Regions from separate parts of the Sphingobacterium sp. 1.A.4 genome, predicted to be linked through region 2. Evidence: riboswitches for the same ligand, from Rfam matches in the RefSeq annotation. Region 2 holds a riboswitch; the other holds the start of a gene.
The links. A riboswitch is a leader RNA that binds a small molecule or an ion and turns the genes downstream of it on or off. The one in region 2 is predicted to bind S-adenosylmethionine.

Region 1 (5,014 bases), on a different contig from region 2:
ATTATTTAAAGTTAACAATATTAACAAAAACTAATGAAAATAAGTTAACTTTCTGCATTAAACCTTTAAACACCTTAACCAGTCATAAAATTGAATAACATTTGTGGAAATAATAAACAATATTCTTAACTTTAAATTCTAATAAATCACATAGAGTGACCATTAATAAACGTAAAATGAAAAAATTATTATCAATCGCATTTGCAGCTGCTTTGACAGTGGGTGTGGCATCTGCACAAGAATTTAAACCAGCTGAGCGTGATTACTTTATTGCTAAAAATGTAACGGAATCTATTGTTAAGTCATTGACTGAAAAATTAGCTTTGACAAAACCTCAGCAGGATTCCATTGCTAAGCATGTGTTAATTTCAGCAAAACAAGAAACTGATATTCTTGAAGCACAAGGCGTTGCGATTAAAACAAAAAGAGAACAACAAGAGGCAAATCTTAAAGCTAGAACAGCTAAAGTGAAAACTTTCTTAACAAAAGAGCAGCTTGATAAATGGGCTAAAATTAGTAAAGAAGAGGAAGAAGAAGGAAATTAAGATTTAAGTCTTTAAAAATAAAGGCCGATTGCATGCAATCGGCCTTTATTTTTAAACCAGTTTTTCTACTATCTTTTTAGTCGGACCTGGATTACTCATGGTATAGAAATGCAATACCGGAGCACCAAATTCGATCAGCTCCTTACATTGCTGCACCAACCACTCTTCACCAACCTGCCTCACTTCAGCATTGGTTTTACAAGCATCCACCGCATCACTTAAATCCTCGGGGATATCCAAATGGAAAATCCTCGGCAAGGTGATCAATTGATTCTTTGTTGTCAAAGGTTTCAAACCTGGAATGATCGGCACATGGATATCATGCTCCCTACATTTCGTTACGAATTCTTTATATTTTTCGACATTAAAGAACATTTGGGTTACAATAAACTCAGCACCCATTTCCACTTTCTTTTTCAGCCACTTAAAATCTGTATTGAAATTTGGTGCTTCAAAATGCTTTTCCGGATAACCGGCCACCCCTATACAGAAATCTGTTTTTTCGGAACTCCCAATATCCTCATGCAGGTATTGCCCGCGATTCATATCAGCTACCTGCTCCAACAGGTCGATGGCATAGGCATGTCCTTCTGGCGTTGGAATAAAATCAGAGTCTCCTTTACGCGCATCACCACGCAATACCAATACATTATCGATCCCCAAAAAGTTAAGATCGATCAAGGCATTTTCTGTCTCTTCCTTCGTGAAACCACCACAGATCAGATGCGGAACCGCATCCACTTTATATTTACTCATGATTGCAGCACAGATGGCCACTGTTCCGGGACGTTTTCTATACGACACCCGTTCCAATAAACCGTTGGAATGTTGCTTATAGAGGTAATCTTCCCTGTGGTAAGTAACATCAATAAACGGAGGTTTGAATTCCATCAATTCGTCCATGGTCTTGAAAATACTCTGTATCCCCTGTCCTTTTGCTGGCGGAAGCAATTCAAAGGAATACAAGGTCTTGCCATTCGCATTTTTAATGTGATCTACAATCTTCATATACTAAAATTAATGCTTAGAGAAAACACAGCGAGTACTGGTTCATCAGCTTATCTTTCCTTGTTAAAGGTAGAATGTAGCACCTTGACAAGTGTCAGGTTGCTAAGGCTTCAGCGGGTCTAGTCCCTCTGCCTTTCTCTATAAGCACCGCTAATATCGGTTTAAAATCTGAAAAGTAAAAATTATTTTATTGTTCCTGTACCTGTTAGGGTTTCCAGAACAATTATTGTTCCCTGTACAGATCGATCAGCCCTTCTGGAAGTTTCACTACGATCACTTCTTCTTCCGGATCCATCCCAACGATCAAGTCGTCGTTCAATGGAAACATCACCTCTTGTCCATCCATATCCACCGTGGCAATAAACTGCTGCGGCATTTCCTGCACATCCAAGATCTCTCCCAGCTCCCCCTCCTTCTCATCAATCACCACATAGCCGATCAAATCGGAATATCGGAAATCATCCGGATCTCTTTCCGGCATTTTATCGTTCGGGAGATAGATCTTCTTACGCACCAGCTGTTGGGCTTTATCGATATGGTCTACATCCTCAAACCAAGCGTAGGCTGTACTGTTATTGTGCAACTTGACCTGATCCACGAAATAAGGAACCAACTTCTTATCAATTTCTACAAAGATGACATCCAGATCCAGGTCGGCATAATCCTCAAACTCAAAAAACAATTGGACCTCCCCTTTCAGACCGCGGGTCTTACTGATATATCCGATGTAAAAACATTGATCGATGTTCATTTTTTTTCAATTAAGCCACAAAAATACAAAAAAAGCCGATCTAAAGTAGATCGGCTTTCATTTGAATAATGCTTTAAGGAATTATCCTTCAGTTTCTTCAGTGTTTTCAGTAGCTTCTTCCGCAACCTCTTCTGTTGTTTCTTCAGCAACAGGAGTGTTTTTAGCAGCGATAGCAGCAGCTCTGTCATCTTTTTTCTTCGCTTCAGCAGCTAAAGCAGCTTTTTTAGCTTCTTCTTTAGTTTTTGCTAAACCTGATTTTTTTCCTTCGATTTGAGCACCTTTACCTTCTAACCAGTTGTTGAAAAGTTCTTCTGCTTTAGTTTCGTCGAAAGCACCTTTTTTCACACCACCTTGTAAGTGTTTTTTGTACAAAACACCTTTGTAAGAAAGGATAGCGCGAGCGGTGTCAGTAGGTTGTGCACCTTTATTCATCCAATCCAATGCTTTTTCGAAATCTAATACGATAGTTGCTGGGTTAGTGTTCGGGTTATAAGAACCGATACGCTCGATGAATTTACCATCACGTGGAGCACGTGCATCTGCTACTACTACGTGGTAAAAAGGTTTTCCTTTTTTACCATGTCTTTGCAATCTGATTTTAGTTGCCATGTTTTTTTTATTTTATGTATTCAACATATCCCCCGTGCTTCATGCAAGAAGGGACGCAAAGATAAAAACTTATTTCCAATAATAAAAGCAAACCGTTATATTCATCACATTAATCCACAACACCCTATGCAAGAAAAAGCACCCCTAAAAATAGTTAAAGCGTCGGCAGGCTCCGGAAAGACATTCAGCCTGACCGTACATTATCTATCTTTATTGTTGGCCAAGGAAAGCAATTACCGCGAAATACTTGCTGTAACCTTTACCAACAAAGCAACCGCGGAAATGAAGGAAAGGATCCTTTCCGTGTTGCAGGGCTTAGCAACCGGAAATCCCGCTAGGAAAATCGAGGATTACCGACAGATATTATTGGAAGAACATCCCCAATGGGATGCACATGCCCTTCAGGAAAAAGCACAACGTATATACCGAAGGATCTTGCACGATTACTCCCACTTTTCCGTGAGTACCATCGATGGGTTCTCCCAAAAAGTCATCCGAAGCTTCACCTATGAATTGAATCTGGATGCCGGATATGCCATCGAAATGAACACCAATAAGGTAAAACGGGATCTGACCATCATGCTGAATCAGCTCCTGGATGAAAAACCCGAACTATTGGAATGGATCATTGCCTATGCGGAGCAAAAAATAGGAAACAATGAAAATTGGAACTATCGGAATCAATTGATGAGTCTGGCCGGTCTTATATTCAGTGAAAATTTCCAGGAATTTGATGGATACATCCTTTCTGCGGATTCCAACCGTATTTTCAACCTCCTGAACAAGGAGGTCTCCGAAAAGACCAGCAACTTCCTCGATGCCTTAAGCGCAGCCATTGAGCAGTTCAACCAAAGCTACCGTAGTTTGGGCATAGACGAGTCCGAACTTGTCCAAAAGTCACGGAATAAGCTGGTCTCGGCCAGCAAGGTAAGTCCGAATATCCATAAATATTCCATTTCAGATCTTGATGAAAAGGTCTTCCAGAAATATGAAATCTTGGTGCAAGAACCTGAAAAAATATTTGTGGACCAAGACAAAAATTACCGTACAGACCTGGTTCAGGCCATGCAACCTGCCTTGGATATTCTCATGGAATTACGAGGGATTTTTCCATCCTATATCGCCTATCATTCGGTTCAAGGAAATCTATATTTCCTCCGTTTATTAAAAGAGATGAGCGATCTGTTAAGTCAATGGCGTAAAGAAAATGCTGCCCAATTGATTTCTGACGCGCAAATTCTCCTGAACAAAATCGGAATTGATGATCAACAGGATCCTACCTTCATCTGGGAAAAGATCGGTAACCGGTTCAATTATTTCCTATTCGATGAATTCCAGGATACTTCCCGTATCCAATGGAAAAACTACAGCCCTTTATTGTTGAACGCCTTGGCTAATGCTACAGGTAAATTAAATGAGCACTTGATCGTAGGCGATGTTAAACAGAGCATCTACCGTTGGCGGAATGGCGATTGGCGGATCCTGTTGCAACAAGTGGAAAAACAGGTTGTCGACAATTTTCATCTTCAGCCCCAACAGCTTGAACAGTTTATCCATAACGGCACCCTGCAGACCAACTTCCGCAGTCTGCCCAACATCATCAAACTGAACAACTACCTGTTCGATAAAATCCCTACCTTATTACAGGAGGTATTGAACAATAAGGTATTGGAGAGCCTTTCCGGCGATTCTTGGGCTTGGTGGCAGGAAACAGGCAACGATCAGATGCTGGTCAAGGCCTATCAAGATACCGAGCAACAGATTCCCGAACATATTTTGGGTGATGATAAACCACAGGGCTCTATAGAAATCAATTATTTCCCTGTTGAGCATGGACGATTCAGAAAGAACCAAGTTATGGATGCTTCTGTAGATTCCCTATGCCAAAAGATCGGCGAGTGGATCAGCAGTGGTAGATACCAAGCAAAACAGATTGGGATCTTGGTGCGCAGTAATGCTCAAGCGCGGTTGCTGATCCAGGAACTGATGCGTTTTAAAAATGAAAAGCAGCTTGCATTCGAAGTGATTTCTGGAGATGCATTGACCCTGATATCCAACCATGCCGTAAACCTCTTGGTAGAAACCTTTCGCGCACTGGTTT
Region 2 (5,014 bases):
TGTTGCTGCATGACAACTTCATGTACAATAAGAAGATGAACTTCAGCGACAATGGATTTAGGGATATGCCGGTTGGAAACCTATTCTCCGGTATCAATAGATGGCATTATGAAAATGGAAAAGGTGTCATTGCACAATTTGGGGTAAAATTCCTACATGATGACCGTGTTGGTGGACAGATCGATTTCAATGAAGACACCGACAAGTTTACGACCAACCAATATGGCTTGGGCTTCAAAAACGAGCGTATTGAAGGTTTTGGTAAACTAGGTTATGTATTCCCGACCAACAAACATCGTAGTATCGGTCTACAATTATCAGCAAGCCGCTATAAACAGGAAAGTTTCTTCGGATTGAATGCTTACGACAGTGAGCAGAAATCCATGTATGCCAACTTATTGTTCCAGGATATCATTTCCGATGTGACCCATAAATACAAAGTGGGTGCATCCATCCAATATGATGATATGGATGAGCAGTTAAGCCGTGTGAACAGCACAAATGATTACGATTATAACTTCGGAAGAAAAGAATCGGTTGCGGGTGCATTCTTAGAATATACCTTTAGCCCTTCGGAGAAATTCGATGCGGTATTGGGTATCCGCCAGGATTACAATAACCTATATGGTTGGTTCACCACACCACGGGCGGTACTGCGTTATGAGCCTATCTTAGGAACCACTTTCCGCATCAGTTCAGGACGTGGACAACGTACAGCGAATGTTTTTGCAGAGAACTTAGGTATTTTTGCATCCAGCCGTACTATTAAAGACTTGGCCCAATTGGTGTCTGGTGAAGCAGCTTATGGATTAAAACCAGAGGTTTCTTGGAATACAGGCTTTACATTTGACCAAAGCTTCCAATTGTTCGGTCGTGAGTCTGGCTTATCGTTAGAATTGTTCCACAACAACTTCCAAAACCAGGTCGTGGTTGATTTCGAAAACCCACGAGAAGTAGCATTCTATAATCTGGATGGCAAATCCTATTCGAACAGTGTTCAGGCAGAATTCCGTTTCATGCCGGCACAGCACTTCGAAGCACGTTTTGCATACCGTATGTTGGATGTACAGACCGAATATACTTCCGGAAAATTACAGAAACCATTGACAGCAAAACACCGTGGATTCATGAACTTGGCCTACAACCTACATTCGGGATGGAGTTTTGATTATACCTTGAATGTGGTGGGCAAGAAACGTCTTCCAAGTACGGTAGGTAATCCAGAGGCGTATCAATTGGCAACGGAATCAGATGCTTATGTTACGATGAATGCTCAGGTGAGCAGAACATTTGGAAAGAACAAGAATTTTGATGTGTATGTTGGTGGTGAGAACCTGAGCAACTACTTCCAAAAAGATCCGATCTTGGCACATGACAACCCGTTTGGAGCTAATTTCGACACGAATTTAGTTTGGGGTCCGATAGTAGGAAGAATGTTTTATACCGGTATCAGATACCATATTAAGTAAAAAGGTAAAATATTTATTAAGTAATAGCATGAAGAGCCTCTGGTGTAAAAGCTGGGGGCTTTTTCTGTTTTAGCAGGGGATAAATGAAAGATATAGAAATATTTTTTTGTTAATATAAAATCTTATCCCTACCTTAGCACCGCTTATAGAGAAAGGCAGAGGGACTAGACCCGATGAAGCCTTAGCAACCTGTCCCTTGACAAGGTGCTACATTCTACCTCTAAAGAGGAACGATAAGCTGGACTCACTAATCCTTAGGAGCCTTCTCTTAGCAAACGACTTTAGTAAAAATTAATTAAGTACAATACTTTATGTTATTAACGAACAATTTAGGTTACCCACGTGTGGGCGCGTTCCGCGAGCTAAAGAAAGCTAATGAAGCTTACTGGGCAAAAAAAATCAGCGCGGAAGAATTATTGCAAGCTGGACTGAAAATCCGTGAAGGCAATTGGAAGACTCAAAAAGATGCAGGCATCGATTTGATCCCTTCTAACGATTTCTCATTCTACGATCAAGTATTAGACCTATCCTTAACTGTAGGCGCTATCCCTGCTCGTTACAACTCCCTTTTGAACAAAATCGATCGCCAGTATAACTTAGACCTATACTTCGCGATGGCTCGTGGTTTCCAAGAAGGTGGTGTCGATGTGACCGCTATGGAAATGACCAAATGGTTCGATACAAACTACCACTATATCGTTCCTGAATTCGTTAAAAACCAAGAATTCAAATTGACTTCAGAGAAATTCCTAAGCGAATACAATGAAGCAAAACAACAAGGTATCGAAACTAAACCGGTGATCATCGGCCCAATCACTTACTTATTATTAGGTAAAGAAAAAGAAGCTGGATTCAACCGTATCGATCTTATCGATAGTTTATTACCTGTTTACGAAGAAATCTTAGCAAAATTGGCTGATGCTGGCGCTCAATACGTACAGATCGACGAGCCTTTCTTAGCTTTGGATATCAACGATGCTACCCGTGCGCTATACGCAAGTGTTTTCGAAAAACTTGCAGCAGCAGCTAAAGGCATCAAATTAATCGTTGCAACTTATTTCGAGGCATTACGTGACAACGAAGATACTGCTTTGGCACTTCCTGTACACGCGCTTCACCTGGATCTAGTTCGTGGTGAAGATCAACTCGACTCTATATTAGCGAAAGTTCCTGCTAACCTAACCCTTTCCTTAGGGGTGGTTGAAGGCCGTAACATTTGGAAAAATGATTACGAAAAATCCTTGACAAAAATCAACCAAGCAGTTGAGAAATTAGGAAAAGACCGTGTATGGGTTGCTCCTTCTTCTTCTCTATTGCACGTTCCTTTTGACTTGGACAACGAAAACAACGAAGAGTCTCTTCCTGCGGAAGTTAAAAACTGGTTAGCGTTCGCTAAACAGAAATTAGCTGAAGTAAAAGACTTAGCGGTATTGGCAGAAGGTGAAGTAGATGCAGCAACACAAAAACGTTTCGAAGCCAACAAAGCAGCAAACGAAAGCCGCCGTACTTCTCCATTGATCCACAAACCAGAAGTTAAAACCCGTGTAAGCAACATCACTGATGAAGACGCTACACGTACTTCTAAATTCAACGATCGTAAAAAAGCGCAAAAAGCGAAGTTCAATCTTCCTGACTATGCAACTACGACAATCGGTTCCTTCCCACAAACTAAAGATGTTCGTAAATGGAGAGCTGACTTGAAAAAAGGTGCTATTTCCCAAGAACAATATGATAAAGAAATTGCTGAAGAAACAGAAAGAACGATCCGTTTACAAGAGCAATTGGATATCGATGTATTGGTACATGGTGAATTTGAGCGTAACGACATGGTGGAATACTTCGGAGAGCAATTAGCAGGTTATGCATTTACTCAAAACGGTTGGGTTCAATCATACGGTTCTCGTTGTGTGAAACCTCCGATTATTTATGGTGATGTTTACCGTCCTGAAGATATGACTGTTCGTTGGTCTGCTTACGCACAATCATTGACTAACCGTCCGGTAAAAGGAATGTTAACTGGTCCTGTTACTATTCTTCAATGGTCTTTCGTACGTAACGATCAACCTCGTTCAACCACGACTTACCAAATCGCATTAGCGATCCTTGATGAGGTTCAAGCTTTGGAAAAAGCAGGTATCAAAATCATTCAGATCGATGAGCCAGCAATCCGCGAAGGATTACCATTGCGTAAAGCTGATCAACAAGCGTATTTGGATTGGGCTGTACGTTCATTCCGTGTATCTTCTTCGAATGTGGATGATGATACGCAGATCCATACACACATGTGTTACTCTGAGTTCAATGATATCATCCAAGATATCGCAGCAATGGATGCTGACGTAATCACGATCGAGACTTCACGTTCTCAAATGGAATTATTGGATGCATTCGCTGACTTCAAATATCCAAATGATATTGGTCCTGGTGTTTATGATATCCACTCGCCACGCGTTCCTAGCACAGAAGAGATGGTAGACCTATTGCGTAAAGCAAAAGCGGTTGTTCCTTCGGAGCAATTATGGGTTAACCCTGACTGTGGTTTGAAAACTCGTGCATGGCCGGAAACTAAAGCAGCATTGGAATCTATGGTAGAAGCTGCCAAGATTTTAAGAGCTGAATAAGCCTACGCATTTTTGATTATAAAATATAATTTGTTTTCAGGCCGAACGTTATGTTCGGCCTGATTTTTTTGGTCAAACCTTTTCCATGCCTTATTGTTTATTAATAAAGACAATTGCACTATGAAAAGAATCAACGGAGTATTACTATTATTTTTAATGACGAATTTATTGACTGGATGTTCCGTTATTGAGGGGATATTTAAGGCAGGTCTATGGTCAGGGATCATCTTCGTCGTTGTTATTGTTGCCTTATTGATCTGGTTGATCACCCGTTTCATGGGTGGCGGTGGAAATAGACAATAGTTAACTTAAAATTCATCGCTTATTAATAAACGATTCTGTATTTTCATGTCAAATTAGAGACTGGAAATGAACAGATTGCTATTAATATGCCTACTTATTATAAATTGTCTTGTCTCTTTGGGGCAGGACAATTATCCTACCCCCACCCGCATGGATGGGGTTTTGTTTTATATACAGCATAACCGGGGGAAGAATACCTATATCTACAGTCTGAATTATAAATCGGATAAAACGATAAATAAGGATGAACCCATTCAGGTTTATCGCCAATTATTTGACAATGGTGGGGTTATAAGGCCATTGACGATCATTCAAAAGAATTTTGCGTATGGAATTTATTCGAAGCTTTTGAAAAATAAAAGTTATGAGGCTTCCATTGTTTCTCTACCTGAACAAAAGTTATTTCTTCATTTTCCATCTAAGGGTGATCCTTATGTGAGTACCACGGTTGCTGGGACCAGTTTTATCCTCAAACGGATTTTTATTAGGCAGAAAGATGGGACGTCGGGATTGTCGACCAAGGTGGATTATATTCTGTTTTATGGGGTTAAGGATGGGAAGCCTTTGGTGAAAAAGCTGGTGTTGTAAATAATATTGCAATTATTCTTTTATATTTATTTT

Region 1: another riboswitch for S-adenosylmethionine. It lies ahead of metF (methylenetetrahydrofolate reductase [NAD(P)H]); the one in region 2 lies ahead of metE (5-methyltetrahydropteroyltriglutamate--homocysteine S-methyltransferase).

Annotation. Positions count from the first base shown of each region.
Region 1 is NZ_PEAZ01000075.1:12,883-17,896, reverse strand. It holds gene CRJ00_RS13285 (hypothetical protein) at 177-545, shown strand; gene metF (methylenetetrahydrofolate reductase [NAD(P)H]) at 597-1,553, opposite strand; SAM riboswitch class I at 1,601-1,700, opposite strand; gene rimM (ribosome maturation factor RimM) at 1,777-2,304, opposite strand; gene CRJ00_RS13270 (30S ribosomal protein S16) at 2,386-2,913, opposite strand; gene CRJ00_RS13265 (UvrD-helicase domain-containing protein) at 3,040-5,014, shown strand, end outside.
Region 2 is NZ_PEAZ01000041.1:179,874-184,887, forward strand. It holds gene CRJ00_RS05965 (TonB-dependent receptor domain-containing protein) at 1-1,469, shown strand, start outside; SAM riboswitch class I at 1,610-1,709, shown strand; gene metE (5-methyltetrahydropteroyltriglutamate--homocysteine S-methyltransferase) at 1,781-4,090, shown strand; gene CRJ00_RS05975 (hypothetical protein) at 4,211-4,393, shown strand; gene CRJ00_RS05980 (DUF4833 domain-containing protein) at 4,460-4,981, shown strand.